Regions from separate parts of the Micromonospora rhizosphaerae genome, predicted to be linked through region 2. Evidence: predicted binding sites of a transcription regulator. Region 2 holds the regulator's gene; the other holds the start of a gene.
The links. The regulator HrcA, encoded in region 2, represses chaperone genes, less so after heat shock. The targets are predictions, from matches to a motif close to GGTTNGCACNCTCNNNNNGAGNGTGCNAACC.
Positions count from the first base shown of each region.

Region 1: the regulator HrcA is predicted to act here: its motif matches at 2,795-2,825, upstream of groL (chaperonin GroEL).

Region 1 is NZ_FMHV01000002.1:356,591-371,429, reverse strand. It holds gene GA0070624_RS01850 (GNAT family N-acetyltransferase) at 1-306, opposite strand, end outside; gene GA0070624_RS01845 (hypothetical protein) at 487-777, shown strand; gene GA0070624_RS01840 (cold-shock protein) at 1,254-1,457, shown strand; gene GA0070624_RS01835 (hypothetical protein) at 1,836-2,747, shown strand; gene groL (chaperonin GroEL) at 3,019-4,641, shown strand; gene GA0070624_RS01825 (hypothetical protein) at 4,703-4,903, opposite strand; gene GA0070624_RS01820 (GNAT family N-acetyltransferase) at 5,039-5,974, opposite strand; gene GA0070624_RS01815 (IS110 family RNA-guided transposase) at 6,378-7,601, shown strand; gene GA0070624_RS01810 (S8 family serine peptidase) at 7,625-10,078, opposite strand; gene GA0070624_RS01805 (glycerol-3-phosphate dehydrogenase/oxidase) at 10,158-11,972, shown strand; gene GA0070624_RS01800 (hypothetical protein) at 12,059-12,577, shown strand; gene GA0070624_RS01795 (FAD-binding oxidoreductase) at 12,617-14,017, opposite strand; gene GA0070624_RS01790 (DUF4031 domain-containing protein) at 14,085-14,354, shown strand; gene GA0070624_RS01785 (HD domain-containing protein) at 14,411-14,839, opposite strand, start outside.
Region 2 is NZ_FMHV01000002.1:6,600,192-6,615,030, reverse strand. It holds gene GA0070624_RS31105 (hypothetical protein) at 1-386, shown strand, start outside; gene rpsT (30S ribosomal protein S20) at 452-718, opposite strand; gene GA0070624_RS31095 (phosphotransferase) at 832-1,851, opposite strand; gene GA0070624_RS31090 (DUF4240 domain-containing protein) at 1,937-2,473, shown strand; gene lepA (translation elongation factor 4) at 2,601-4,478, shown strand; gene GA0070624_RS31080 (GlsB/YeaQ/YmgE family stress response membrane protein) at 4,824-5,111, shown strand; gene GA0070624_RS31075 (GlsB/YeaQ/YmgE family stress response membrane protein) at 5,355-5,642, shown strand; gene GA0070624_RS31070 (hypothetical protein) at 5,860-6,006, shown strand; gene GA0070624_RS31065 (MOSC domain-containing protein) at 6,051-6,695, shown strand; gene GA0070624_RS31060 (hypothetical protein) at 6,737-7,600, opposite strand; gene GA0070624_RS31055 (enoyl-CoA hydratase family protein) at 7,709-8,497, opposite strand; gene hemW (radical SAM family heme chaperone HemW) at 8,517-9,740, shown strand; gene GA0070624_RS31045 (DUF4870 domain-containing protein) at 9,779-10,399, opposite strand; gene hrcA (heat-inducible transcriptional repressor HrcA) at 10,618-11,640, shown strand; gene dnaJ (molecular chaperone DnaJ) at 11,715-12,860, shown strand; gene GA0070624_RS31030 (16S rRNA (uracil(1498)-N(3))-methyltransferase) at 12,911-13,645, shown strand; gene GA0070624_RS31025 (SDR family oxidoreductase) at 13,747-14,508, opposite strand; gene GA0070624_RS31020 (histidine triad nucleotide-binding protein) at 14,580-14,839, shown strand, end outside.

The DNA of each region.
Region 1 (14,839 bases), 6.2 Mb from region 2:
GAGGTAGACGGCGTAGATCACGGTGAGCCCCGGCTCGCCCGGGGCCACCGTGCCGCCGGCGTGCCCGACGAACCGGCCGCCGGGGTCGGCGACGAACTGGGCCGTCCCGGGGCCGGTGGAGACCGCGGCGATCCGGGCCGCGTAGTCGGCGTGCGGGCGGGCGGCGGCCTCCGCGACGGTTTCCAGGAAGGCCAGCGGCGCGTCCGCGAGCATCTCCAGTCGGAGCGCCCGCATCCGGGCGGCGTCCTCGGGGCTTACCCGGCGGACGGTTGCGGTGCGGGCCAGGGTGGTCGGCGCGCTGGTCATCAGAACTCCTTCGAGGAGACCTCGCTTCAGGGCGGGGAGGAATCGAACTCCTGCGGAGCAGGGTAGAGATAGCCGCCGCCAAGGTGGACGGGCGTCCCGAGAGCCACAGGTTGTCAGAGGGCGATGCGATAGTTCGCGACCGCGTGGAAGAAGACCGAGGACCTGGCCTACCTCAACGAGGTGTCCTCCGTTCCGCTTCAGCAGGCCCCGCGGCGCCTTCAGACGGCCTTCACCAACTTCTTCGCCAAACGTGCGCAGTTCCCGCGGTTCAAGTCGCGGAAGAAATCGCGGAGGTCGGTGGAGTACACGACCAGCGCTTTCCGCTTCCGGAACGGCGAGCTGACGCTGGCGAAGATGGCGGAGCCGCTGCAGATCGTGTGGTCCCGCCCGCTCCCCGAGGGTGCGAAGCCATCGACGGTGACCGTGTCTCAGGATGCGGCTGGGCGCTGGTTCGTATCCCTGCTGTGCTAGGACGCAGCCGCTCCCCGCCATCGGCGCGGCGATCGGGATAGACGCCGGACTTGACCATCTGCTGACCCTGTCGACCGGGGAAAAGATCACCAACCCTCGACATGAGCGGCGGCTGGCGGTGGCGGCCGGTGGAGCTGGTGTAAGACCTCAACGGGAACCCTCCCGGACGAGGCGGCCGGCGACGAAGCAGGAAGCCTCACAGGCGACCGTCGAATCCCGGTCGTCCAGGGCCGGGAGAATGTCAACTCGCATGCATACCGGAACGACGCCCGCCGCCCTGTGCGGCCCTCGCCTGTGCGGTCGGAGCCTGGCTGGAATGTGCCCGATTTGTGGTCGTGCGCCGTCGTCACGCCTCGTGTAGCGTGCGATTTCGGTCACCGATTCAGCGGCCGTCGCCGATCGCCGAAGCGGTGGTCCGGGCGCGGGCTCGTCCGGCGTTCGGGTTGTGGTACGCCGCGCAGAGTGAGGAATGCACCGTGGCACAGGGCACCGTGAAGTGGTTCAACGCCGAGAAGGGCTACGGCTTCATCGCCGTCGACGGCGGGCAGGACGTCTTCGTTCACTTCTCCGCGATCGAGATGGACGGTTACAAGGCGCTGGACGACGGCCAGCGGGTCGAGTTCGAGATCGCCCAGGGCCAGAAGGGCCCGCAGGCGGAGCGCGTCCGCGTCATCGCCTGATTTCCTCTCTTCCTTGCCGTCCTCCCGGCGGCTGTACCACCCGATCCGGGGCTGCGGTGCGGGCGCGCACCGTGGAAGATCGTGAGCCGTTCCAGCCATCGCTGCTGAGGAGGGTTCATGTCCGACCAGCCCCCGTCGGGTCCCACGGAGCCGGCTTCTCCCCTGCCACCCGATCCGGGCCGACCGGTCGATCCGACGTCGGCCACGTCTCCGGCCGCTGATCCGACGGTGCCGGGGCAGTGGGCCGGACCGGATCCGGCGGGGCCGGGACAGCCGGCCGCTCCGTTCGGCCCGGGGCAACCCGCCGGGCCACCCTTCCCGTGGGATCCGGCCGCCCTGCAGCCGCAGGGCTGGGTCTGGCCCCCGTCCGGTGTCCCCGTGCCCGCCGGCCCGTACCCCGCTCTCCCCGGCCAGCCGTACGGCTGGTATCCGGCCGGCGCGGGCTGCGACCCGAACGACCCGCTGGTCACGCCGCCGAACGCGGGGTTGAGCGGCTGGTTCTCGCGCTGCACGGGGGCGCTGCGCCGCAGTTGGCGGCTACTGATCCCGATCATGCTGCTCACCCAGGCGGCGCCAGCTGCGGCGGTGTCGCTGCTCTCCCTCGGGCTGAACCCGTCGGCCCAGCTGGAGACCCTCCCCGGCGACGGCTCCGCGCCCCTGCCCGACGGCTACCTGGCCGACGTCGCCGCCTTCGGCGGCGCGGTGCTGCTCGGCAGCCTGCTCCTCGGCCTGTTGCAGAGCCTGGGTTGGGCGGCGGGCACCTGGGCGGTCACCCGGCAGGCGGCGGGTGAGCCGGCAGACCTGGGCGGCGCGCTGCGTTACGGGCTGCGCCGGGCTCTCGGGCTGTGGGGTTGGACGCTGCTGAGCTCCGTGCTCATCGGGGTCGGGGTCTGCTTCTGCGTCCTGCCCGGGATCTACCTGGCCTTCGCGACGGCCCTCGCCGGCCCGGTCTACCTCTTCGAGCGGGAGAACCCGATCGGCCGATCCTTCCGGATGTTCCACGAGCGGTTCGGACCCGTGCTGGGCCGGCTGGCGCTGGTCGCGGCGGTGCTGATCGTGGGCAGCGTGGTCGGCGGCGTGCTGGAGTCGGTGGGCATGCTGCCGTTCGGCACCGATCCGCTGGCCACACCCGGCGCGACGGCGGGCGCGGTCGCGGTGATCGTGGTGGCCGCCGTGCTGGTCGTCCCGGTCTACCTGGTGCAGCTCGTCGGGCTGCTCGCCACGTACGCGGAGCAGCGCGCCCACGAGGGTCCGGTGAACGCAGCCCGACTGGCCGCGGAACTCGGCTGAGCGGGGCGATCCTGCTTGCACTCGGCAAGGCAGAGTGCTAAACAGGTGATTGGCACTCGCACACCGTGAGTGCCAATGGTCGGGGCGGTAGGGCCACGGTCAGGCCGGCGTCGATGACGCGGGCGTGGCACATGGCCGGTCGTCGCGGGCTATCCGGCCCGGCCGACGGACGTCGCCGTCGCCAGGTGGCGACGTCCCAAGGTGCGTACACCAGGCGGCCCATCCGGGGCACACTCGGGTGGCCCGTGAGTGTCCAGGAGGACAACGCCGTATGGCCAAGATGATCGCGTTCGACGAAGAGGCGCGCCGCGGCCTCGAGCGGGGCATGAACCAGCTCGCCGACGCCGTGAAGGTGACCCTCGGCCCCAAGGGCCGCAACGTCGTGCTCGAGAAGAAGTGGGGTGCCCCCACCATCACCAACGATGGTGTGAGCATCGCCAAGGAGATCGAGCTCGAGGACCCGTACGAGAAGATCGGCGCCGAGCTGGTCAAGGAGGTCGCGAAGAAGACCGACGACGTGGCCGGTGACGGCACGACGACGGCGACCGTCCTGGCCCAGGCCCTGGTGCGCGAGGGCCTGCGCAACGTGGCCGCCGGTGCCAACCCGATGGCCCTGAAGCGGGGCATCGAGGCCGCTGTGGCCAGCGTCTCGGAGGAGCTGCTCAAGCTCGCCAAGGACGTGGAGACCAAGGAGCAGATCGCCTCCACCGCCTCCATCTCGGCCGGTGACACCAGCGTCGGCGAGATCATCGCCGAGGCGATGGACAAGGTCGGCAAGGAAGGCGTCATCACCGTCGAGGAGAGCAACACCTTCGGCCTGGAGCTGGAGCTCACCGAGGGCATGCGCTTCGACAAGGGCTACATCTCCGCGTACTTCATGACCGACCCGGAGCGTATGGAGGCCGTCTTCGACGACCCGTACCTCCTGATCGTGAACAGCAAGATCTCGTCGGTGAAGGACCTGCTCCCGATCCTCGAGAAGGTCATGCAGTCGGGCAAGCCGCTGCTGATCATCGCCGAGGACATCGAGGGCGAGGCCCTGGCCACCCTGGTGGTCAACAAGGTCCGCGGCACCTTCAAGTCGGTCGCCGTCAAGGCGCCGGGCTTCGGTGACCGCCGCAAGGCCATGCTCGCCGACATCGCCATCCTCACCGGTGGCCAGGTCATCAGCGAGGAGGTCGGCCTCAAGCTGGACGCCGTCGGCCTCGACATGCTGGGCCGCGCCCGCAAGGTCGTGGTGACCAAGGACGAGACCACCATCGTCGACGGTGCCGGCGACGCCGAGCAGATCCAGGGCCGGGTCAACCAGATCCGGGCCGAGATCGAGAAGAGCGACTCCGACTACGACCGGGAGAAGCTGCAGGAGCGGCTGGCCAAGCTGGCCGGTGGCGTCGCGGTGATCAAGGTCGGCGCGGCCACCGAGGTCGAGCTCAAGGAGCGCAAGCACCGCATCGAGGACGCCGTCCGCAACGCGAAGGCCGCCGTCGAGGAGGGCATCGTCCCGGGTGGTGGCGTCGCGCTGGTGCAGGCCGGCAAGACCGCCTTCGACAAGCTGGACCTGGCCGGCGACGAGGCGACCGGCGCGCAGATCGTCAAGATCGCGCTGGACGCCCCGCTGCGGCAGATCGCCGTCAACGCCGGCCTCGAGGGCGGCGTGGTCGTCGAGCACGTCCGCAACCTCGACGCAGGCCACGGCCTCAACGCCGCCAACGGCGAGTACGTCGACCTGATGGCCGCGGGCATCATCGACCCGGCCAAGGTGACCCGCTCGGCGCTGCAGAACGCGTCGTCGATCGCCGCGCTCTTCCTCACCACCGAGGCCGTCGTGGCGGACAAGCCGGAGAAGACCCCGGCCGCCGCGGCTGCTCCGGGTGGCGGGGAGATGGACTTCTGAGTCCAGTTCCAACGCCGAGAGGGGGCGGGCCGCGTCAGCGGTCCGTCCCCTCTCCGTTTTCCTATGTCGGCAGTGGCCGCTGGTTGCGCCGTTTCTGCGCCCGGTCGTACGGCGGTCGGATCCGGATCGGCTCGTCCACCAGTTCCAGCGGTTCCTCGGCGGCCTGTTCGTCGACGCTGGTCATCTCCGCCAGTTGCTCGGCGTCGCCGTAGTCGAGTCGGTCGAACGGCAGTTGCCCGGGGAGTTCATCGACCGGGGCCATGCTGACCGGTTGGTCTTCGGTCCGTTCGTCATCCGTGGTCATGGCTGCCTCCTCTATGCTGAAACGGTAAGGGGCGTCGATGACCGATGTGGGCGAATGACGTTATTGGCGTCTATATCCCTTTCGCCCTTTTCGTTATTTTGCGGCTCCGTTGCCGATCGCCTTCCGGTACAGGAAGAAAACCCGTTCGATCCGTGCGCCCGCGCTGCCCGAATAGAACGGCACCGGCCCCACCCAGCCGATCTGCGCGGCATCGATCCCCGCCGCGGCCTGGTCCCGCAGGCACCGGCGGAGCAGCACGCCGCCGATGCCCGAGCCCTCGGCCGCCGGGGCGGTGCCCATCGGCCCGAACCAACTCGGCCGCGACGAGCCGTACGCGGCGAAGCCGAGAATTTCGCCGTCCCGCTCCGCGAGGTGTGCCCCCGCCCCGGGCCGGCCCACCGAGCCGGCCAGCTCGGCGTCCCAGGCGCCGCCGAAGGTGGCGCGGGCGAATCCGGCCAGGGCGGGCAGGTCCGCCGGCTCGGCCCGCCGTACCGTCACGCCCCGGTCGGCGAGCCGGCGCTCGGCGGCCTCCGTGGACCGCAGCGCCGGCGAGCCGTCCGACAGGTCCGCGGTCATGTTCCACGCGGTACGGTCCTGCCGGTAGCCCAGCCGCAGCGCGGCGCAGACCGCCGGGGTGTAGCGCACGTCGATGCCCGGCCAGGCGTAGTACGGCGGGTTGCCGGCGAGCAGCAGCTCGGTCGCGCCGAGCCCGGCGAGCCGCCGCTCGGCCTCGCCCAGCAGCGCCCGCCCGACCCCTCGGCGGCGCTCCTCCGGCGTCACCGCCACCAGGTCGACGTGCCCGAGGCGCGGATCCTGCGGCGAGATCGACCCGACCAGCACCCCGACCAGTTCCGGTCCGCGGACCGCGCCGATCAGGGCCACCGGCCGGTCCGTCGCCGCCCGGGTGACCAGAGCGTCGAGGATGGCCGGTGCCTCGGCCGCGTCCTCGGGCAGGTCGAGCGCTCGCCGGCAGAGGTCGACGACCTCGGGCAGCCGGTCATGGCTCGGCTCGATGATCTCCGCGTCCATGGTGGCCGACCCTAGGCCATCCGCCTGCCCGGCGACACCGCCCGACCGGCCCACCGGCCCTCGCCGTGCCCGCCCCGGCCCACGGGCTCCCGCGCCGTGCCGGCTGTTAAGAAGGGGCCCCTGCTATGCCCGAGGCGTTAACAGGGGGCCCCTCCTAATGAGTTCTGGGAGTGAGCCATCCGGCAAACTCCTGGTGGGTAGGTAGCCGCCGGCGGGTGAGCACTTGCTGTTCCTGGACGTCGAGTCCTGATGAAAGATCGTGCCCCTGCCGGTCGGTGAGGAGAGTTGATCGCTGATGGGATGTCGTGCCCGCCCGGTTGTGGCGTGAGCACTGCTTCATTAGGTCGCTGATGGTTCTCCTGCCGGCTACTGACCGTGTTTGCGATCGGAGGCGGGAGACGCGGTGCTGTTCGTGGGAGATGACTGGGCCGAAGACCATCACGACGTTGAGTTGATGGATGCGGCTGGGCGCACCCTGGCCAGGGCCAGGTTGCCCGAGGGCGTCGCAGGGATCACGCGACTGCACGCGATGATCGGCGCGCAGCTCGGCGAGGACGCCGACGGCGCCGGGCAGGTCACGATTGGGATCGAGACCGACCGAGGGCCGTGGGTGCAGGCGTTGATCGCGGCGGGGTACACCGTGTTGGCGGTCAATCCGTTGCAGGCGGCCCGTTACCGTGACCGTCTCGGGGTGTCCGGTGCCAAGAGCGACGCCGCCGACGCGCACATGCTGGCCGACATGGTCCGTACCGACGGCCACCAACTGCGCCGGGTCGCCGGTGACAGTGCCGGATCCGAGGCGGTCAAGGTGGTCGCCCGGATGCACAAGACACTGATCTGGGAACGCACCCGCGCCAGCCAGCGGTTGCGGCACGCGTTGCGGGAGTACTTCCCTGCCGCGTTGGCCGCGTTTGACGATCTCGACGCCGCCGACACCCTTGAGTTGCTGGCCAGGGCCCCGGACCCGGCCAGCGCCGCGAGGCTGAGCATCAGCCAGATCAGCGCGGCCCTCAAACGGGCCCGCCGCCGCGACATCCCGGCCAAGGCCGCAGCGATTCAGGCCGTCCTGCGCGCCGAGCACCTCAGCCAGCCCGCCGTGGTCACCGCCGCCTACGCCGCCTCGGTCCGGGCGCTGATCGCGGTCCTGGGCACGCTCAACGAGCAGGTCAAGGCCCTGCAAGGGCAGGTCGAGGCCTATTTTGGCCAGCACCCGGACGCTGAGATCATCCTGTCCCAACCGGGACTGGGCACGATCCTCGGCGCCCGGGTGCTCGCCGAGTTCGGCGACGCGGCCGACCGCTACACCTCGGCCAAGGCCCGCAAGAACTACGCCGGCACCAGCCCGATCACCCGCGCCTCGGGTAAGAAACGCACCGTCGCTGCCCGGTTCGTGCACAACGACCGGCTCATCGACGCGCTGATGACCCAAGCGTTCGCGTCGCTGAACACCTCGCCCGGCGCCCGCGCCTACTACGACCGGCAACGCGCCCGCGGCGCCAGCTACAACGCCGCGCTGCGGCAACTCGCCAACCGGCTCGTCGGCATCCTGCACGGATGCCTCAAAACCGGCGCGCTCTACGACGAGGCGACCGCCTGGTCGCATCACCTCAACGAGGCCGCTGCTTGACATTCAAGCTCCTGGGATGTCTTTCAGCCCGCCCGCGCGGCGCGGACCGCCGCGTACGCGTCGACCAGGCCGGCACCGACCAGGTCGGCCTCGCCCCCGCAGCGGTTCGCGCTCGGGTGGTTCGGGTGGGAGACCACGCCGGCCGGGCCGGCGGTGTCGCGGAGGATCCGCCGGGTGCGAGCCAGGTCGCCGACCAGCGCCGGGTTGGCCGACCACATCAGCGCCACCACCCCGGCGACGTGCGGCGTCGCCATCGAGGTGCCGGGCAGCGTGGCGTAACCGCCACCGGGGTACGCGGACAGGACGTCGGCACCGGGCGCGACGAGGTCGGGCTTGTCGACGCCACCGGTGGCCGGGCCCCGGCCGGAGAAGGTGGTCAGCTGCCGTTCGCGGTTCACCGCGCCGACGGTCAGCACGTCCGGGTAGGGCGCTGGCGGGTCCGCGATCGAGCCGCAGTACGGGCCGGTGTTGCCGGCCGCGGCGACCACCAGGATGCCGGCCGTGGCCAGCGCGGCGGTGGCCGGCCGGAGCGCTCCCGGGTCGCACCCCTCGATCGGCGGGCAGCCCCAGGAGTTGGTCAGCACGTCCGGCGCCCGGGCCGGCCGCCCGTCGGTGAACGGGTCACCGCCGAGCGGGAACGGCGCCAGCATGAACTGCAGGCAGTCCAGATAGCGCGCCGGGTTGCCGATGTTGCGGTCCAGGTTGACGCAGCCCACCCAGCGGGCCCCGGGCGCCACCCCGATCCCGCCGCGGCCGACCGCGCTGCCGGTCGTGTGGGTGCCGTGGCCGCTCTGGTCGTTCGGCGTACGGGTGTGCGACCACGGGTCGTACCAGGAGTCGTCGCCGCCGCGGAAGCCGTCGGCCAGCGCCGGGTGCCCACCGTCCACGCCCGAGTCCGAGCTGCCGACCACGATGCCGGAGCCGGTCACGCCCAGCTCGGGCCAGACCCGGTCCGCCCCGATCAGGGAGACGTTCCAGGCCGGGCCGCCGGGTGGCGGCAGGTGGCCACGGGCGGCCGGGGCCGCCGCCGGCAGCGGGCGCAGCCGCTGGCTGACCAGCACCCGGGCCACCTCGGGACGGCCGGAGAGCCACGCCCGCACGCCCGGGCCGCCGTCCGTCTCGATCGCGTTGACCAGGTAGTACGGCGTCGGGTGCAGGCGTAGCCGGGTCAGTTCCCGGCGCAGGTTCCCCTGGGTCCGGTCGGCCGTGGCCACCAGCCGCCGGTAGACCTCCGCGGCACGGACGTCCCGCCCGGCCCGTCCCGGTGCCCCGGCCGGGATACCGGTCAGGTCGGCCTGCTCGCGCAGCACCACCAGCAGTCGTTCGCCGTACAGGCCGGGCCGGCCCGGGCCAAGGTGGACCACCGCCACCGCGAGCAGCAGGACGGCGGCGGTCGCCCCGGCCACCCGGCGGCTCGGCGTCCCGGCGCCCGGCCGGGCCAGCAGGACGGCGTACCCGATGGCGAGCAGCACCGCGACGGCGAGCCCGGCGCCGGTCGCGACGGCGACCCAGAACGGCACGTCGCGGGCGGCCACCAGCAGCACCGTGATCTCTTCCGGGTCGGCGAAGGCCAGCGGGCCGAGCACGCCGAGCCCGACCAGCCAGCGGACCGGGGCGCCACCGGCCGGGCGGCCCGCGCGGTGCGCCGCCGCGTGCAGCGCGGCCAGCACGAAGCCGGCCGGTGGCAGCAGGAACAGGGCCGGCAGCTGCGCCCCCGACTGCCCGGCGCCAGCGGCGACCAGCGTCAGGGTTACCCCGGCGACCAGCCCGCCGACCAGCACCAACCGGGCCGGCCGGGCCGGCGTGCCCACGGTGAAGTGCGTCCAGAAGGCGGCGTCGAGCAGCACCCCGGCGAGCGCGCCCAGCGCGGCGGCGGCGAGCGCGGCGAGCAGCGTCTCCAGCAGCCCGCCCAGCGCGCCCAGCCACGCCCAGGGCAGCAGTAGCGCCAGCCCGGCCGCGACCCCGAGCAGGGTCACCGGCTGCGGTGGTCGCCGAGCCTCGGCGTGCGGGACGGCCGCTCGGCGGCGGTGCAGGAGCCGGTCGAGGACGGCTGTGAGCAGCGCGGCGGTGGCGGCCAGCGCGGCCAGGTAGGCCTCCTGGTGCACCGGGGGCACGGTCCGCAGCAGGGTCAGCGCGCCGAGTGCGAGCGTCGCGGCCAGCCAGGCACGGCCGGTGGCCCGGACCGCCGGGGCGCGGGGCAGCAGGGCGAGCGCCAGCGTGGGCGCGCCCACCAGCAGGACCGTGCCCAGGGCGACCACCGGCCAGGTCAGCACCGCCCGGTCCAGGCCGGCCGCCAGCACCGCCTGGTCGACCGCCCAGCCGACGCCCTGTCCGGCCACCGTGACCAGCACGGCCCAACCGCCGGTCAGCACCGCCGCGACCACCGGCCACGGTCCGGTCCCACCCGGACCGGGAAGCGGCGGCGCGGGGGGCGGCGGGACGGGTGGACCGGCGGGTGGTGGGGGACCGACCTCCATGCCCAGTACCGTACGGCGGGACCGGTTCGTGCCGCGGAACGGCCGGGACGGTTACCGTGGACGGGTGCGCGACCCCAACGTGTCCCGATCCGTGGCCGGTCAGCTCTCCGCCGAGCGCCGCGCCGACGACCTGCGCCGACTCCGCGCCGAGCGGTTCGACGTGCTGGTCATCGGCGGCGGGGTGACCGGGGCGGGGGCCGCCCTCGACGCGGCGTCCCGAGGGCTCAAGGTGGCCCTGGTGGAGGCGCGCGACTACGCCGCCGGCACCTCCAGCCGGTCCAGCAAGCTCATCCACGGCGGGCTGCGCTACCTGGAGCAGTTGGAGTTCCACCTGGTCCATGAGGCGCTCACCGAGCGCGGGCTGCTCGCCACCCGGCTCGCGCCGCACCTGGTCCGGCCGGTCCCGTTCCTGGTCCCGCTCCCCGCCCGTCGCGGCCTGCACGACCTGCCCTCGCGGGTCTTCCGCCGCTCCTACTACGGCGCCGGGGTGGCCACCTACGACGCCTTCGCCGGGATGTTCGGCGGGGGGCGGGGCATGCCGCTGCACCGACACCTGACCCGCGAGGGCGCCCGCCGGGTCTTCCCGAGCCTGCGGGCCGACACCCTTGCCGGGGCGATCCGCTACTACGACGGGCAGGTCGACGACGCCCGGCTGGTGGTGACGCTCGCCCGCACCGCGGCCAGCCTGGGCGCCACCGTGGTGACCAGCGCCCGCGCCGTCGGCCTGATCCGGCAGGCCCGCGAGGTGACCGGGGTCCGGGTCCGCGACCTGGAGGCGCCCGCCGGCTCGCCCGATGCCGAGTTCGAGGTACGCGCCCGCACGGTGATCGCCGCCACCGGGGTGTGGAGCGACGACATGTCCCGGATGCTCAACGATGTCGGGCTCCGCCCCGGCCTGCGGGTCCGGGCCTCCAAGGGCGTGCACCTGGTGGTGCCCCGCTCGGCGATCACCGGCGAGGCCGGGCTGATCCTGCGGACCGCCACCAGCGTGCTCTTCGTCATCCCGTGGGGCGGCCACTGGATCATCGGCACCACCGACACCGACTGGCGGCTGGACCGGTCCCACCCGGCGGCCAGCGCGAAGGACATCGACTACCTGCTGGAACAGGTCAACAGCGTGCTCGACCGGCCGCTCACCAAGGACGACATCGAGGGCGTCTACGCCGGGCTGCGCCCGCTGCTGGCCGGCGAGGCGGACTCCACCTCCAAGCTCTCCCGCGAGCACGCGGTCGTCGAGCCGATGCTCGGGCTGCTGCTGGTCGCCGGGGGCAAGTACACGACGTACCGGGTGATGGCCTCGGACGTGGTCGACCGGGCGGCGCGCCGGCTCGGCGCGGTGCGCCCCTCGCGTACCGCCGACCTGCCGCTGCTCGGCGCCGACGGGTACGCCTCGACGTGGCGCGACCGGGCCGACCTGGCCCGCCGTCACGGGGTGCCGGTCGGGGTGGTCGAGCACCTGCTGGAGCGGTACGGCACGCTCACCCTCGACCTGCTCGCCCTGGTCGACGCCGACCCGCTGCTCGCCTCCCCGCTCGCCGGCGCCCCGGAGTACCTGGCCGCCGAGGTCGCGTACGCGGCGCGGGCCGAGGGGGCGCTGCACCTCGAGGACGTGCTGACCCGGCGGACCCGGATCTCCATCGAGACCAGCCACCGCGGCCTGGACTCGGCGGAGCACGCCGCCGAGCTGATGGGCGCGGTGCTCGGCTGGGACGAGGCGACCCGGGCCCGCGAGGTCGCGCACTACCGGGCCCGGGTGGAGGCCGAACGGCAGTCTCAGCTGATGCCGGACGACGTGGCCGCCGATGCGGCCCGGCTCGGCGCCCCCGACGTCCGGGGGTTCGCGGCCGACCGGGGCGCCGACGGCGACGTGGCCGAACCCTCGCCCTCCCGGTAGCCGATCCGCTCCGGCACGGGCCGACGATCATCGCCCGGCCACTCGGCGGGTTCCGACGCAACCTACGGTGGGGTAGGTTGCTCTGCGTGGTTCGCCCTTCTTGGTCGCGCGTCGTACCTTTTTCGGCCGGCGTCCTGCTGGCGATCGCCCTGACCGGCTGCTCTCTGGTCGGCCGGGCCGAGGGTTCCACGACACCGGGGCAGGCGGGGCCGGCCTCCAGCGCGTCGGCGCCCACCGGGTCGCGGCGGGTCTCGCTGATGCAGACGCTGGGCGCGGACGGCCCGGTCCGGTCGCTCACCGTGGAGCCGAACGGAAAGTGGAACTGCCAGGACTGCGCCGGCGACGGGGTCAACTCGACCGGCGCGCTCACCCCGGAGCAGGTGCAGCGGTTGCAGCAGATGCTCGCCGACCCGGGCCTGGCGAACGAGACCGACGAGGCGCGCCGCTACCGGCTGGCCTGCATCGACGCGTTGACCTCCACGCTGCTCATCCCGCCGGGCCTGACCATCACCTCGCAGGACTGCCCCGGCGAGGAGCGGACGCCGATCGCCGGCGAGATCCTGCTGCTGATCACCCAGGCCACCCCGGCCGAGGTCACTGGCTGACCGAGCCGCCCCGCCGGCAGCGGTCACCGGGGCCGCCGGTCAGAGCACCTTGCCGGGGTTGAAGAGGCCCTGCGGGTCCAGTGCCGCCTTGATCGCCTGGTGCACCCGGACCCCGACCGGGCCGATCTCCCGAGCCAACCAGTCCCGCTTGAGCAGCCCCACGCCGTGCTCGCCGGTGCAGGTGCCGCCCAGCTCCAGCCCGAGGCGCATGATCTCGTCGAAGGCCCGGCGACCGCGCTCGACGCTGGCCGGATCGGCCCGGTCGACCACGATGTTCGGGTGCATGTTGCCGTCGCCGGCGTGGCCGACCACGCCGATCGGCACGTCGCACTCCTCGGCGATCCGGGCCACCCCGTCCAGCAGCGCCGCCAGCGAGCCCCGCGGCACCGCCACGTCGTCGATCACCAGGCCGCCGTTGCCGCCCGGGTACGCGGCCGCGGCGTACCGCTCCATCGCCGGGTGGGCCAGTCGCCGGGCCTGGAGCAGCGCCGCCGCCTCGACCCCGTCGGTGGCCGCGTAGACCTCGTCGGCGCCGGCCGCCGCGCAGACCTCGGCGATCCGGGCCAGGTCGTCCGCCGCCCGGGAGCCGGTGTCCACGGCGGCCAGCAGCAGCGCCTGCGCGTCGGTGCGCAGCCCCATCGGCTGGTACGCCTCGATGGCCCGCAGGTGGGTCCGGTCCAGCAGTTCCAGCAGGCTCGGGCTCAGCCCCCGCTCGGCGATCCCGGCCACCGCAGTGCCGGCCGCAGTGGTGGCTCCGAAGACCGCGACCAGGGTCAGCGACTCCTCCGGCGCGGGCCGGAGCGAGACGGTGATCTCGGTAATCACCCCGAGGGTGCCCTCGGAGCCGACGAAGAGCCGGGTCAGGTCGTACCCGGCGACGCCCTTGGCGGTACGCCGGCCGGTGCGCAGCACCTCGCCGGAGGCGAGCACCACCTCCAGGCCGAGCACGTACTCGGCGGTCACCCCGTACTTGACGCAGCACATGCCGCCGGCGTTGGTCGAGACGTTGCCGCCGATGGTGGAGGACTCCCAGGAGCCCGGGTCGGGCGGGTAGTAGAGGCCCTGCTTGGCCACCGCGCCGGCCAGCGTCGCGTTGACCACCCCGGGCTGCACCACGGCGATCCGGCTCACCGGGTCGATCTCCAGGATCTCGTCCATCGCGACCGTGCTCAGCACCACCGCCCCGTCGACCGCGTTCGCCGCCCCGGCCAGGCCGGTCCGGGCTCCCTGCGGCACCACCGGCACGCCGTGCCGGGCGGCCGCCCGGACCACCGCGACGACCTCCTCGGTGCTGCGCGGCCGGGTGACCAAGAGCGGGGTCCCGGCGGCGCAGAGGTCGGCCTCGTCCCGCTCGTGCATCCGGAGCAGGTCCGGGTCGGTCAGCACGGCGGCGTCACCGAGCGCGGCCCGCAGGTCGTCGAGGAGTAGGGAGCCGGACATGCCGGGAAGGCTAGTGTTCCGGGAAGCCGATCATCAACCGGCGGTTCCCACGGGTTAGATTCCCGCCATGCTGTATTTGGACCGGCCAGCCGTGCCCTGGCGGGGACGGCTCTGGTCGCATCTGATCAGCGACGTCTCCTACGCCGAGTTGCACGCCTTCGCCGAGGCGCTCGGCGCACCGCGCCGGGGCTTCGACCGGGACCACTACGACATCCCGGCCGAGCGGTTCCGGGTGGCGGTCTGGCTGGGCGCCCGGGTGGTGCCGAGCCGGGAGCTGGTCCGGCTGCTGCGCGACTCCGGCCTGCGCCGTCCCAAGCATCTGGTCGACCCCAGCTGAGCCGGCCGTCCGGGGATCTGTCCGAGCAAGCGGGAAGTGCAGGATCGCGGGGCGGGTCACGCCGGTGCGCGGAGCGCCGCCAGTTCGCGGGTGAGGTTGGCGCGGGCGGGGGTTTCCCAGCGGCGCGCCAGCGGCGGGAGGCGGAAGAGCGCGGGCAGGGCGAGCAGGCCGTCGAGCACCCGGGCCCGGCCGGCCCGGAAGGCCGGTTCCGGCACGTGCGCGTACTCGCGGCGGACGGCCGCGGCGTAGCGGTCGTACTCGGGTGGCGGGCTGGCCAGGATCGCCAGGTCGGCGTCGCAGAGCAGGGCGCCGTCCGGGTCGTCGCCGGCCACCGCGTGCCCGGCGGTGAGCAGCACCAGTCGGCGTACCTCGGCCACCCCGCCGGCCGACAGCCCCGCGCCGGCGAGCAGGGCGCCGGCGAGCGCGGCACTGGCCCGCTCGTTGGCGTCGCCACCGGCCCGGGGGTCGTAGATCGCGTCGTGGCA
Region 2 (14,839 bases):
GCTTCGTCAACCCGGGCGGGGTCCTCTGCTTCCTCTTCTTCGAGGGCGCGATCGCGCTCGCCGTGCTGCTCGCCCTCGCCGAACTGGTCAGCTGGTGGGCGGTGCTGGTGCTGCCCGCCGCGATGGCCGTGATGGTGAAGCTCAACGACATGGTCGCCGAGGTGGTGGTCCGCTCCGCGGCGCTCGTGCCGGAGCAGGAGCGGGACCGCTTCCGGCGGCAGATGGCACCGGTGGTCGGCCGGGTCCGGGTACCGATGGCCCCGCGCGCGGTGCCCGATGCGGTCGTCGCATCGGATCCAGGGCTGCGTCCGGCCCGCCCGGATGACCGGGCCGCCAGGTACGGCGAGACGGCGCCATGGTCGGACCGGCGCGACCCGCTGTCCTGAGAGAACGCAGACAACCGGAAGCCCCGGGCTCACACCCGGGGCTTCCGGTCAGGTCTGCGGGCTGGTCAGGCCGGGAACGAGGCGACGCGCTTGGCGATCGCCGACTTGCGGTTGGCCGCCTGGTTGGCGTGGATGACGCCCTTGCTGGCGGCCTTGTCCAGCTTCTTGGCGGCGTCCCGCATGAGCGCGGTGGCCTGCTCGACGTCGCCGGCCTCGGCAGCCTCGTGGAACTTCCGGATGGCGGTCTTCAGCGACGACTTGACCGACTTGTTACGCAGCCGGCGCTTCTCGTTCTGCCGGTTGCGCTTGATCTGGGACTTGATGTTCGCCACGCGACAGCCTCGTCTTGATAGCTCGGGTTGGTCTGCTTCCGCGCACGACGAGCATGCGTCATCGCCGCGCGAAGAGCTAGGTTACCAGGTCCGCCGGGACGAGCCAAAACGGCTCAGGCCCAGCCCCGCCGGGCGGCCAGCCAGCCGAGCGTCTGCTCGCCGCTCCACCGCTGGTGCGCGCGGATGTGCGGGGAGGCGGTGGACGCCCCCGCGGCGGCGCTGGTGAGGAGGTATCCCGACAGGGCGGCCAGGGTCACGTCGAGCGCGTCGGAGGGAGCGCCGGCCGCCGCCGGGTGGGTGGCGAAGGCCACGTCCGCGTCCAGGCCGCTGGCGTACGCGGTGGTCAGCAGGCCGGCCAGATCGAACCAGGCCGGGCCGTGACAGAGCCAGTTCCAGTCGCAGATCCAGGCCCGGCCGGCGGGGTCGATCAGCACGTTGTCCACTCGCAGGTCGCAGTGGATCAAGCCACCCGCCGGGTGGCCCGACCTGAGCCCGCCGGGGCCGACCTCGCCGGCGTACGGCGGGAGGCGGGACTCCAGGGCCACCAGCTCCGGCAGCCGGGCCCGCGCCCACGGCGGCAGCGCCGGTGCCGGCTCGCGGCCGGCGGCCACCTCGCCCCACCAGAGGATGTCCTCGCGGGCCAGGTCGGCGAGGTGCGGCAGCCCGAGCGCGACCAGCTCCGTGGGTGGATCGGCGAGTGCGGCGGCGACCTCGGCGTATGCGGCCAGGGTGGCGTCCAGCTCGGCCGGGTTCCAGGGCAGCCGGGGCGTCCGACCGTCGATGGCGTCCAGGCAGAGCGCGTACCAGCCGGCCTCGGTGAGCGCCCAGCGTGGGCGGGGGACCGGCAGGCCGGCGGGGAGCCGGGCCAGGACGGCGGCCTCGTGGGCGTACCAGTCGACCAGGTGCCGCTGCTCGGTCAGCGACGCCGCCTTCACGAAGGCCCGCGCGCCGTCGGCGGTCTCCAGCACCGCCGCGAAGCCCCGGGTGAAGCCTGCGCCGGCCACCCGCACCGCCACCGGCGGGCCGCCGAGCCGCGCCGCGACCGCGTGCCGCAGGCCGGCCGGCAGCGCGGCCCAGCCCGGGCGGACGGCCGTCGCCTCGTACGGCACCGGGGGCAGCGAGATCGCGGGCACCCGCCCATGCTGCCCGACCGACGCCCACCACCGCGCGGCCGCGCCGGCACGGGGATGTCGGTCAGCTCTGCCAGACTGCCAGGCCATGAGGACCGACGACTTCTGGCAGCTGATCGAACAGGCCCGGACCGGTGCCGGGGGAGAGCCCGATGCCGTCGCCGCCCGGGCCGTCGCCCTGCTCGCCGAGCGGGACCCGGAGGACATCGTCGGGTACGCCCGCCACCAGCGCCGGGTGCTGGCCGCCTCGTACCGGGTCGACCTCTGGGGCGCGGCCTATCTGATCAACGGCGGCGCCTCCGACGACGGCTTCGAGTACTTCCGCGGCTGGCTGATCACCCAGGGCCGGGCGGTCTTCGCCAAGGCGGTCGGCGACCCCGACTCCCTCGCCGAGCTGCCGCAGGTCCGGGCCGCCTCGCTCAGCGGCGAGGAGTTCGAGTGCGAGGACATGCTCGCGGTGCCCTGGGAGGCGTACCGGAAGGCGACCGCGACCGACCTGCCGGCGGAGCGCGACCCGGTCCCCGTGCCCGACCTCAACGACTTCTGGGACTTCGACGACGAGGAGGAGGCCCGTCGCCGGCTGCCCCGGCTCGCCGCGCTCTTCGTCGAGCCGCCCGCGGAGTGAGCCGCCCGCGAAGTGAGTCGCCCAGCACACCAGGAGGGATCGGACCGCGCCCGGAGCGACGTGGGAGCATAGAGGGGGCCGGCGGCGCGCCGGCCCTGCTCACGTCAGCCGATTAGAACGGACCGCTGTGCCACCGACGCTCGATCCCGGCGCGAACGCTCCTGGTGCCACCGACCCGGCGCGGATCAGGAACTTCTGCATCATCGCCCACATCGACCACGGGAAGTCGACCCTGGCCGACCGGATGCTGCAGCTCACCGGCGTGGTCGACCCCCGGCAGATGCGCGCCCAGTACCTCGACCGGATGGACATCGAGCGCGAGCGCGGCATCACCATCAAGAGCCAGGCCGTCCGGATGCCGTGGACCATCCGGGACGGCGACCGGGCCGGTGAGCAGGCCGTGCTCAACATGATCGACACCCCGGGGCACGTGGACTTCACGTACGAGGTGTCCCGTTCGCTGGCCGCCTGCGAGGGGGCCATCCTGCTGGTCGACGCCGCCCAGGGCATCGAGGCGCAGACGCTGGCCAACCTCTACCTGGCGCTCGAGAACGACCTGCGCATCATCCCGGTGCTCAACAAGATCGACCTGCCGGCCGCCCAGCCCGAGAAGTACGCCGAGGAGCTGGCCCACCTGATCGGTGTCGACCCGGCCGACTGCATCAAGGTCTCCGGCAAGACCGGCGAGGGTGTGCCGCACCTGCTCGACGAGATCGTCCGGCAGTTCGTCCCGCCGGTCGGCGAGGCCGAGGCCCCCGCCCGGGCGATGATCTTCGACTCGGTCTACGACGTCTACCGGGGCGTGGTCACCTACGTGCGGGTGGTCGACGGGCGGATCAGCGCCCGGGACCGGATCAAGATGATGTCCACCGGCGCCACCCACGAACTGCTGGAGATCGGCGTCATCTCGCCGGAGATGCAGAAGGCCGACGCGCTCGGCGTCGGCGAGGTGGGCTACCTGATCACCGGCGTGAAGGACGTGCGCCAGTCCCGGGTCGGTGACACGGTCACCGTCAACGCCAACCCGGCCAGGGAGCCGCTGGGCGGCTACAAGGACCCGAAGCCGATGGTCTACTCCGGCCTCTACCCGATCGACGGGTCCGACTATCCCAACCTGCGCGACGCGCTGGACAAGCTCAAGCTCAACGACGCCGCGCTGACCTATGAGCCGGAGACCTCCGGCGCGCTCGGTTTCGGTTTCCGCTGCGGCTTCCTCGGCCTGCTGCACCTGGAGATCATCCGGGAGCGGCTGGAGCGTGAGTTCAACCTCGACCTGATCTCCACCGCCCCGAACGTGGTCTACCGGGCCATCCAGGAGGACGGCGAGGAGGTCACGGTGACCAACCCGAGCGAGTACCCGACCGGCAAGATCGCCGAGGTGTACGAGCCGACCGTGCGGGCCACCGTGCTCACCCCGAACGACTACGTCGGCGCGGTGATGGAGCTCTGCCAGGGGCGCCGGGGCAGCCTGATGGGGATGGACTACCTCTCCGCCGACCGGGTGGAGTTGCGCTACACGCTCCCGCTGGCCGAGATCATCTTCGACTTCTTCGACCAGTTGAAGAGCCGGACCAAGGGCTATGCCTCGCTGGACTACGAGCCCTCCGGTGAGCAGGCGTCCGACCTGGTCAAGGTCGACATCCTGCTGCACGGCGAGCCGGTCGACGCGTTCAGTGCGATCGTGCACAAGGACAAGGCGTACAACTACGGGGTCAGCATCGCGGCCAAGCTGCGCAACCTGATCCCGCGCCAGCAGTTCGAGGTGCCGATCCAGGCTGCGATCGGCAGCCGGGTGATCGCCCGGGAGACCATCCGGGCGATCCGCAAGGACGTGCTCGCCAAGTGCTACGGCGGTGACATCAGCCGGAAGCGCAAGCTGCTCGAGAAGCAGAAGGAAGGCAAGAAGCGGATGAAGATGGTCGGCCGGGTGGAGGTCCCGCAGGAGGCCTTCATCGCCGCGCTCTCCTCCGAGGCCGGGGACGTCAAGGCGCCCGGCAAGAAGTGATCCACGGTCGCGTCCTCCGCGACACCTGACGCACGGCCGACGCCCCGGTCGGAGCGGACTACCACCGGTCCCTTCCGACCGGGGCGCCGGACCGTTTCGGTCCGCTTCCCGGTCGTACCCGGAGGAATTTTCTCCGGTCCTCGGGCGCGGCCTACCGACGGCGACGGCGCCCCCTCCCACCTGGACAATCGCATCCCCTGCCGAGAACCGACCCGGGATCCGGAGATCGACGTTCCGTGCCTGGTGACCGGTTGATTCGGTTTGGGCTTTCGGCGGGTCGGGCATTTAGCGGTCACGACAGGAACGACACAGATCGTGTGCAACGTCTTGAGGAGGAGGGCGACCGTGGAGCTCACCGTTTGGGGCATCATCACCGCGCTCGTTGTTGGTCTGATCGTCGGCGCTCTGGGCCGCCTGGTCGTGCCGGGCCGTCAGAACATGCCGATGTGGCTGCACATGCTGATCGGCGTGGGTGCCGCGCTGCTCGGTACGGTGCTGGCCCGGGCTCTGGGCATCGCGACCGAGACCGCCGGCATCGACTGGATGGAACTGCTGGTCCAGGTCGTGCTGGCCGCCATCGCCGTGGCCCTGGTGGCCGGCGTGGGTCGTCGCCGGAGTGTCACCCGGTACTGACCGGCACATCGCCAGCCGAAGCGGGCGCCCGACCGGAAGGTCGGGCGCCCGCTCGCGTCCGCGGCTCATCGACGAAGGTGCGCCGGCGGCCGTACGACCCGGGTGCGAAGAAAACGTCCTGGTCTGCGTCGTGCGGCGCAGTCCGTCCCCGGAGTCGGTTTGGATTTCTGACGGCTCGGGCATTAGCGGGCACGACAGGAACCACACGATCCCGTGTGACTTATCTTGAGGAGGAGGGCGACCGTGGAGCTCACCGTTTGGGGCATCATCACCGCGCTCGTTGTTGGTCTGATCGTCGGCGCTCTTGGCCGCCTGGTCGTGCCGGGCCGTCAGAACATGCCGATGTGGCTGCACATGCTGATCGGCGTGGGTGCCGCGCTGCTCGGTACGGTGCTGGCCCGGGCTCTGGGCATCGCGACCGAGACCGCCGGCATCGACTGGATGGAACTGCTGGTCCAGGTCGTGCTGGCCGCCATCGCCGTGGCCCTGGTGGCCGGCGTCGGCCGGCGCCGCAGCGTCACCCGGTACTGACACACATCCCCAGCTGCGGAAAGCGGGCGCCCGACCGGACGGTCGGGCGCCCGCGCGTACGCCCCGAGCTGCCCGGAGGCAGGCTTGCCTCCCGCCCTGCCGCCTGCGATACGGTCCGTTCGCCCTGCCGCGCGACTACCCCCTGTCGTAAAGGAATTTTTCCTACTTAGGTGCGGCGCAGAAGGTTAGTGCCAAACGGCGCGGCCTGCCGGTGGCGATGACCTACTTCTTCGGGCGGGACGACACCGCCTGGGGCTCGGTGATGGCCGCCTCGACGCTCTTCACCCTGCCGGTGATCGTCTTCTTCCTGCTGGTGCAGCGCCGGATGGTCTCCGGCCTGGTCGCCGGTGCTGTCAAGGGCTGATCATGCGTTGTCCGGCCCGTCCGCGCCACGGCTAGGCTGACCCCATGACGGGCAGGCTGGCGGCGGTGAACCTCGCCGTGGTGACCGAGGCGGAGTGGGCGGGCGACGCGAGCGGTCGTACCGGCATCGACAAGCGCCCGGTGGACGGGCCGGTGCTGCTGCGGGTCGACGGGGTGGCCGGCGACTTCATCGGCGAGCGGGCCCACCACGGCGGTCCGGACCAGGCGGTGTACGCCTACGCGGAGGAGGACGCCGCGTGGTGGGCGGCCGAGCTGGGCCGGGGCATCCGGCCGGGTGGCTTCGGCGAAAACCTGACCACGTACGCGGTCGACGTGACCGGGGCGGTCATCGGGGAGCAGTGGGCGGTCGGTTCCGCGCTGCTCCAGATCACCAAGCCGCGCATCCCGTGTGCCACCTTCGCCGGGTTCTGGGGCATGCCCGACCTGATCAAGCGGTTCACCGCCCGCGCCGCACCGGGGGCGTACCTGCGGGTGCTGCGGGAGGGCGAGGCGGGCGCCGGCGACCCGGTCGAGGTGGTGGAGCGCCCCGCGCACGGAGTGACCATCGGCGAGATGTTCCGGGCGCTGACCCTGGAACCGGAGCTGCTGCCTCGGCTGCTCGAGGTGTCCGATCTGCCCGAACCGATCCGGGAGAAGGTGCGCCGCCGGCTCACCGGCAGCCGTTCCTGACCCTGCCGGGCCGGCCCCTCGCCGGCTGCCGGTCCGGCGGCCTACGTGTCGGCGAATACTTCTGCCAGCACCTGCGTCCGGGCGGCCCGGTCGTCGCTCACCTTCGCCCAGGTGCCCTGCTTGGCGGTCCATTCCAGATCACCGAAGCGGACCCGCTTCACGCCGTGGTCCTCGGCGTGGGAGACCAGCCAGTGCGCGTACCGCCAGCCGTTGCGGGCGTCCGCGGCCGGCACGGCCAGCCCGGTCAGATCGGTCGGCGAGGTGACGCCCGGCAGCCCCCAGTCCATCGTCAGCCCGCGGATCAGCGCGGTCGCGGCCGCCTGCCCGCGCATCGTCGGCGTCGGTCCGACCGTGCAGGCCACCGCGCCGGTCGCGTCGCCGAGCAGCGCGCGGGTCAGGACCGCTGCCTCGTCAGCCCACTTCTCGTACGCCTCGGGGTAGGCCGACCGCTGCACCCGCTGGGCGGCCTCGGTGACCCGCATCCCCTCCCAGCCCTTGACCTTCTTCAGCGCGGCGTAGAACCGTTTCGCCGCGTAGCGCGGGTCCCGGATCTGCTCCGGCGTGCCCCAGCCCTGGCTCGGGCGTTGCTGGAACAGGCCGAGCGAGTCCCGATCGCCGTGGGCGATGTTCCTCAGGTGCGACTCCTGGTACGCGGTGGCCAGCGCCACCACCACCGCCCGCTCGGGCATCTGCCGCTGCACGCCGATCGCCGCGATGGTGGCCGCGTTGGCCATCTGGTCGGCGCCGAGCACGACCCGCCCGTCGGCCTGCACAGTGCAGGTGCGGCTGGCCACCGGGAGCTGGAGTTGGTGCCCGAACTGCCGGACCACGAGCCAGACCCCGAGGAGGGCGACGACCGCCACTACCACCCCGCCTGCCACGATTGCCCGAGTTTGCACCCGCACCCCCTGTTCGACGATCCGACAAGCGTACGTTCCCCGGAACGCCGTACGGGTCGTCCGACCGGTTGCCTCCCGTTCCGTCACCGTCCCGCCACGATGGGCGATCGGCCGTCACTCCGGCGAGGCCGGCACCCAGGCCGGGTCCCGTTTTTCGCGGAACGCGAGCACCCCCTCGCGGCCCTCCTCGGAGAGGAAGTATCCAACGGAGAGCGCGGACAGCTCGGCGATCTCCGTCCGCAGGTCGGTGGCGGCCGGCCGGCGCAGCAGCTCCTTGGTGCCCGCCAGCGCCCTCGGTGCCCCGCGGACCAGCGACGCGCAGTACCGCTCGACCGCCGCGGCCAGCCCGCTCCCCGGCACGGCGGCGGTGACCAGGCCGATCTCGGCGGCCCGGCGACCGTCGAAGGTGTCCCCCGTCAGGTAGAGCTCGGCGGCGGCCCGCGGCTGCAGCCGCGGCAGCACGGTCGCGGAGATCACCGCCGGGATGACCCCGAGCCGCACCTCGGTGAAGGCGAAGGTGGCCTCCTCGGCGCAGACGGCCAGGTCGGCTGCCGCGATCAGGCCGAGCCCACCGGCTCGTGCCGGCCCGGCCACCTTCGCCACCACCGGCTTCGGGCACTCCCGTACCGCCACCAGCACGTCGCCCAGCATCCGGGCCGGCACGGACCCGCTGGCGTACGCGGCGGCGGTCTCCTTCAGGTCCGCCCCGGAGCAGAAGACCGGACCGGTGTGGTCCAGCACGATCACCCGGACCGCGTCATCCGCGACCGCGGCGGTGAGGCCGGCCAGCAGCTCGGTCATCAGCGGGGTGGAGAGCGCGTTGCGGTTGTGCGGGCTGTCCAGGGTGAGGGTGGTCACCCCACGGGCCGTGGCGACCCGCACGAGAGCGTCCGGAGAGGTCATGCGGGGCACACTAGTGGTCATGCCCAGCGCTCTTCCAGAAGGTGAATCCGTTCCGCGCGACGGATCGCTGCCCGCCACCGCCACCCGCGCGGTCGGCGCGCGCGGCTTCGGCGTGTACGTGCACGTGCCCTTCTGCGCCAGCCGCTGCGGCTACTGCGACTTCAACACCTACACGGCGGCCGAGTTGGGCGGCGGGGCCAGCCGCGAGTCGTACGCCGACACCGTGCTGGCCGAGCTGGCGCTGGCCAGCCGGGTGCTGGGCGACTCCCCGCCGCCGCGGGTGGACACCGTCTTCGTCGGCGGTGGCACCCCGACCCTGCTGGCCGCCGACGACCTGGCCCGGATCCTGGGCGGCATCGACCGCACCTGGGGGCTGGCCCCCGACGCCGAGGTGACCACCGAGGCCAACCCCGAGTCGGTCAGCCCGGAGTCGCTCAAGGCGCTGCGCGCCGCCGGATACACCCGGATCTCGCTGGGCATGCAGTCCGCCGCGCCGGGGGTGCTGGCCGTCCTCGACCGGAAGCACAGCGCGGGCCGGGCCACGGCCGCCGCGCTGGAGGCGCGGGACGCCGGGTTCGACCACGTCAACCTGGACCTGATCTACGGCACGCCGGGGGAGAGCGCGGAGGACTTCACCGCCTCCCTCGACCAGGTCGTGGCCGCCGGGGTCGACCACGTCAGCGCGTACGCCCTGATCGTGGAGGACGGCACCCGGCTGGCCGCCCGGATGCGCCGCGGCGAGCTGCCGTTCCCGAGCGACGACGTGGCGGCGGACCGCTACCTGGCCGCGGAGGCCGCCCTCGGCGCGGCCGGCTTCTCCTGGTACGAGGTCTCCAACTGGGCCCGGACGCCGGCCGCCCGGTGTCGGCACAACCTGCTCTACTGGACCGGCGCGGACTGGTGGGGCCTCGGGCCGGGGGCGCACAGCCACGTCGGCGGCGTCCGCTGGTGGAACGTCAAGCACCCGACGGCGTACGCCCAGCGGCTGGCCGCCGGCGCGTCACCCGGCCTGGCCCGGGAGGTGCTCCAGCCCGACGAGACGCACATGGAGGACGTGATGCTCCGGCTGCGGCTCGCCTCCGGGCTGCCGCTGGAGGTGCTGGACGACGCCGGGCGGGCCGGCGCGGAACGGGCGCTGGCCGACGGCCTGCTCTCCGGCCCGGAGTACGCGGCCGGGCGGGCGGTGCTCACCCTGCGCGGGCGGCTGCTGGCCGACGCGGTGGTCCGCGACCTGCTGCCCTGAACGGGAGTTGCCGGCCGGCCCGGAAGGCCGGCCGGGACTCACTTGACCAGGCTGATGCTCATCGGATAGCGGTACAGCTCGCCCTCGTTGGCCTTGACGCCGGCGAGGACGCCGAAGATGATGCCGAGGATGACCGCCGCGCCGACCGCGATGAACCCGATCGCGATGCAGGCCAGGAGCCAGCCGACCAGGCCGACGATCGACCAGAGCAGCTGGAAGTTGAGCGCCGCGACCGCGTGCTGGCGCACCGTCGGCGACTGGTTCCCCCGGGCCAGCATGGCGACCAGCGGGGGAAGCCAGCCCAGCACGCCGCCACTGACGAACATCGCCGCGGCGCCGCCGAAATGCGCGATCAGAGCCCAGGTCTTGTCCTCGTTGTTGGCGTAGCCCCGCGGCGGGCCGTAGGCGCCGCCGGTCGGATAGCCGGCGCCCGGCGGGGGATAGCCGCCCGGGGGCGGGTAGCCACCCGACGGGGGCTGGCCACCGGAGGGCGGCGGATACCCGCCGGGCGGGGGATAGCCGCCCCCGCCCGGTGCCCCGGACAGTGGTGCGGTGGGGGGCTCGTCTGCCGACGAGCCGAGCGGTGCCGACGGCGGGGTCGGGTCCGGCGACGGGGTGCCGGGGTCCCCCGCTCCGGGAGGGCGAGGTGGTTCAGTCATGGGCGTCACGGTAGGGGCCGCCCGCAAGGGCGCACCAGAGCGCACCGGTCGGGTTGACCGGACGATCGGGCCACCCGGAGGGTGGGCGATGACGCACCCCGGGTCCGGCTTGATCATCGCGTCGGCGGCCGGGCCGACGTAGACTGGCACTCAATACACTCGAGTGCCAGACGTCGGCCGGCGTCGCCGGCGGGTCCAGGTGCGTCAGGAGGTGGGAGATGGGTCTCGACGACCGCAAGCTCGCCGTGCTGCGCGCGATCGTCGAGGACTATGTCGCCACCCAGGAGCCGGTGGGGAGCAAGGCCCTCGTCGAGCGGCACCAGTTGGGCGTCTCCCCGGCGACGGTGCGCAACGACATGGCGGTGCTGGAGGAGGAGGGCTACATCCGGCAGCCGCACACCAGCGCAGGCCGGGTGCCCACCGACCGTGGCTACCGGCTCTTCGTCGACCGGCTGTCCCGGGTGAAGCCGCTCAGCCCCGCCGAGCGCCGGGCGATCGAGCGCTTCCTGGTCGGCGCCGTCGACCTGGACGACGTGGTGCACCGCACCGTCCGGCTGCTGGCCCAGCTGACCCGGCAGGTCGCCGTGGTGCAGTACCCGAGCCTCGCCCGCTCCTCGGTCCGCCACCTGGAGCTGGTGCCGATCTCCACCACCCGGCTGATGCTGGTCATGATCGCCGACACCGGGCGGGTCGAGCAGCGGCTGGTCGAGCTGCCCGCGCCGGTCCCCGCCGACGACGTCACCGACCTGCGCCAGCTGGTCAACGAGAAACTGGTCGGCACCCGGCTGTCCGACACCCCGCCGCTGGTGCAGACGCTGGTCGACGAGTCCGCACCGCACCTGCGCCCGGCCATGACCACGCTCTCCACCGTGCTGCTGGAGACGCTGGTGGAACGGCACGAGGAGCGCATCGCGCTGGCCGGCACCGCCAACCTGACCCGGGGTGGCCTGCTCGACTTCCAGGGCTCGCTGCGGCCCATCCTCGAGGCGCTCGAGGAGGAGGTCGTGCTGCTCAAGCTCATCGGCGAGGCCGAGACGAGCACGACCCGGGTGCTGATCGGCGACGAGAACGAGATCGACAACCTGCGTGCCGCCTCCGTCGTCAGCACCGGGTACGGCCCGGGCGCGACCATCGTCGGCGGCCTCGGCGTGCTCGGGCCCACCCGGATGGACTACCCCGGCAACATCGCCACGGTAAGGGCCGTGGCACGCTACGTGGGCGAACTGCTGGCCCAGAACTGACCAGTCAGGGCCGACGGCCGGCTCCGGCCGCCGACCGGCGCGACGCGAGACGAAACATGAGGACACGGAACGCAGTGGCCAGGGACTACTACGGCATTCTCGGTGTGAGCCGGGACGCCTCCGACGACGAGATCAAGCGCGCCTACCGGAAGCTGGCGCGGCAGTTCCACCCGGATGTCAATCCGGACCCGGAGGCACAGGAGAAGTTCAAGGACATCAACGCCGCGTACGAGGTCCTCTCGGACGACCGGAAACGGCAGATCGTCGACCTGGGCGGCGACCCGCTGGCCCCGGGCGGCGGGGGCGCCGGCGGCCCGGGTGGTCCCGGCGCTGGCGGGCCGTTCGTCGGCTTCCAGGACATCATGGACGCGTTCTTCGGCGGCGCTGCGGGCGGCGGCCGGGGCCCGCGGCCGCGTACCCGGCCGGGGGCGGACGCGATCCTGCGGCTGGAGCTGGACCTGCAGGAGACCGCGTTCGGCGTCGAGGCGCCGATCACCGTCGACACCGCCGTCCTCTGCACCACCTGCTCCGGCGCCGGCACGGCGGCCGGCACCCACCTGGCCACCTGCGAGGCGTGCGGCGGCCGGGGCGAGGTGCAGTCGGTGCAGCGCACCTTCCTCGGGCAGGTGGTCTCCGCCCGGCCGTGCACCGTCTGCCAGGGCTACGGCACCACCATCCCGCACCCCTGCCCGACCTGCGCCGGCGACGGCCGGGTGCGGACCCGCCGCTCGCTGACCGTCAAGATCCCCGCGGGTGTCGAGGACGGCATGCGGATCCGGCTGGCCCAGCAGGGCGAGGTGGGCCCGGGCGGCGGCACCGCCGGCGACCTCTACGTGGAGATCCACGAGCGGCCGCACGACGTCTACTCCCGTAAGGGCGACGACCTGCACTGCCGCGTCACCGTGCCGATGACGGCCGCGGCGCTCGGCACCCGGCTGACCATCAAGACCCTCGACAGCGAGGAGACCGTCGACGTCAAGCCGGGCACCCAGCCGGGCAGCACGCTGCGGCTGCGCGCCCGGGGCGTGCCGCACCTGCGCGGCACCGGCCGGGGCGACCTCTACGTCCACCTCGACGTGCGCACCCCGACCAAGCTCGACGCCGAGCAGGAGCGGATGCTGCGCGAGTTCGCCAAGACCCGGGGCGAGGAGGTCGCCGAGCTGACCAAGCAGGGCGGCTTCTTCTCCCGGATGCGTGACGCCTTCAACGGGCACGCCTGACCCGGCAGCTATCGGCCCCGGCCAGCGCCGGGGCCGATAGCCTGTGGATCGTGTCCGCGCCGCTCTTCCTGGTCGAGTCGCTGCCCACCGCCGACCGGCTGACCCTCGACGGCTCCGAGGGGCGCCACGCCGCCACCGTGCAGCGGCTCCGGCCCGGCGAAAGACTGCTGCTCGCCGACGGGCGGGGTGGCACGGCCGCCGCGGTGATCATCACCGTCGGCAAGGGCACCCTCGACCTCGAGATCACTTCCCGCGGGTACATCGACGCGCCCGTTCCGCGCCTGGTCGTGGTGCAGGGCATCGCCAAGGGGGACCGGGGCGAGCTGGCGGTGCAGGCGATGACCGAGGTCGGCGTCGACGAGATCGTGCCCTGGGCGGCCGACCGCTCGGTCGTCCTCTGGCGCGGTGACCGCGGCGTACGGGCCCGGGAGAAGTGGGTGGCGACCGTGCGGGAGGCGACCAAGCAGGCCCGCCGGGCCTGGTTGCCGGTGGTGGCCGGCGCGCCGGACGAGTCCACCGCCCGGGTGGCCCGCCGGATCGCTGGGGCCGCTGCGGCGTTCGTGCTGCACGAGGAGGCGGAGGAACGGCTGACCACCGCCGAGCTGCCCGCCACCGGCGAGATTGTGCTGGTCGTCGGCCCGGAGGGGGGCATCGCCGACCGCGAGCTGGATGCGTTCACCGAGGCCGGGGCCCGCCCGGTCCGTCTCGGCCCGTCCGTCCTGCGCACCTCCACGGCCGGCGTCGCCGCCCTCTCCGTCCTCTCCACCCGCCTGGGCCGTTGGTAACCCCGGCCCCTCTGCGCGATCTTGCAGTTGTGGTGGCCGCGTAAGCCGCAAAACAGCTCGAAAGGGTCACCGAAAGTGCAAGATCGCGGAAATTGGCGGGGTCAGCTGCGCAGGTAGGAGGCGCCGTTGAGGTCGACGATGGTGCCGGAGGCCCACTCGGCCTCGGGGGAGGCGAGCCAGTGGACGGCGGCGGCGATCTCCTCGGGGCGGGCCACGCGGTTGAACGGGCTCTGCGCCCGGATCGCCTCGCCGCGCTCGCCGCTGAGGTGGTCGGTGGTCATGTCGGTCTCGACGAAGCCGGGCGCGACGGTCGCCACCGCGATGCCGTACGGGGCGAGGGCCAGCGCCAGCGACTGCCCCAGCGCGTTCAGCCCGGCCTTGCTGGCCCCGTACGCCGGCTGCTGCGGCTCGCCGCGGAAGGCGCCCCGAGAGGAGACGTTGACGATCCGGCCGCCCCGCTCGCGCATGTGCTGGGCGGCGCACCAGGTCACGTTGGCCGCGCCGGTCAGGTTGGTCTCCAGCACCAGCCGCCACTGCTCCCGCCACTGCTCGTAGGAGGCGCCGAAGACCGGGTGCGGCAGGTCCCGCGGGCCGTATACGCCGGCGTTGTTGACCAGCACGTCCAGCCCGCCGAGGCGGTCCGCCGCCTCGTCGACCATCGCCCGGACCGCGTCCGGGTCGGCCAGGTCGCCCGGGACCACCACGTGCCCCTCGCCGGGCAGCTCGTCGCGCAGCATTTCCGCCAGCTCCGCCGAGGCCCGGTGGTGGATCGCCACCCGGTCGCCGCCCACCGCGAATGCCCTCGCCACCGCGCGCCCGATGCCGCGCGAGGCCCCCGTCACCAGTACCGCCCGAGAAGTCACGCCGGACATCATGCCCCGGCGCACCCGGTGGACCCGCCGCGCGGTCCCGCCCGGCCGCTTAACATGCCCGGATGGGAACCGACTGCCTGTTCTGCCGGATCGTCGCCGGGGAGATCCCCGCCAACATCGTGCGGGAGACCGCCACCACGCTCGCCTTCCGGGACATCAACCCCAAGGCGCCCACCCACGTGCTGGTCATTCCGAAGGAGCATTACGCCGACGTGGCCACCCTCGCCCAGGGCGACCCGGGGCTGGCCGCTGAGGTGCTGGCCACGGCCGCCACGGTGGCCGAGGACGAGGGGCTGCTCGCCGACGGCTTCCGGCTGATGTT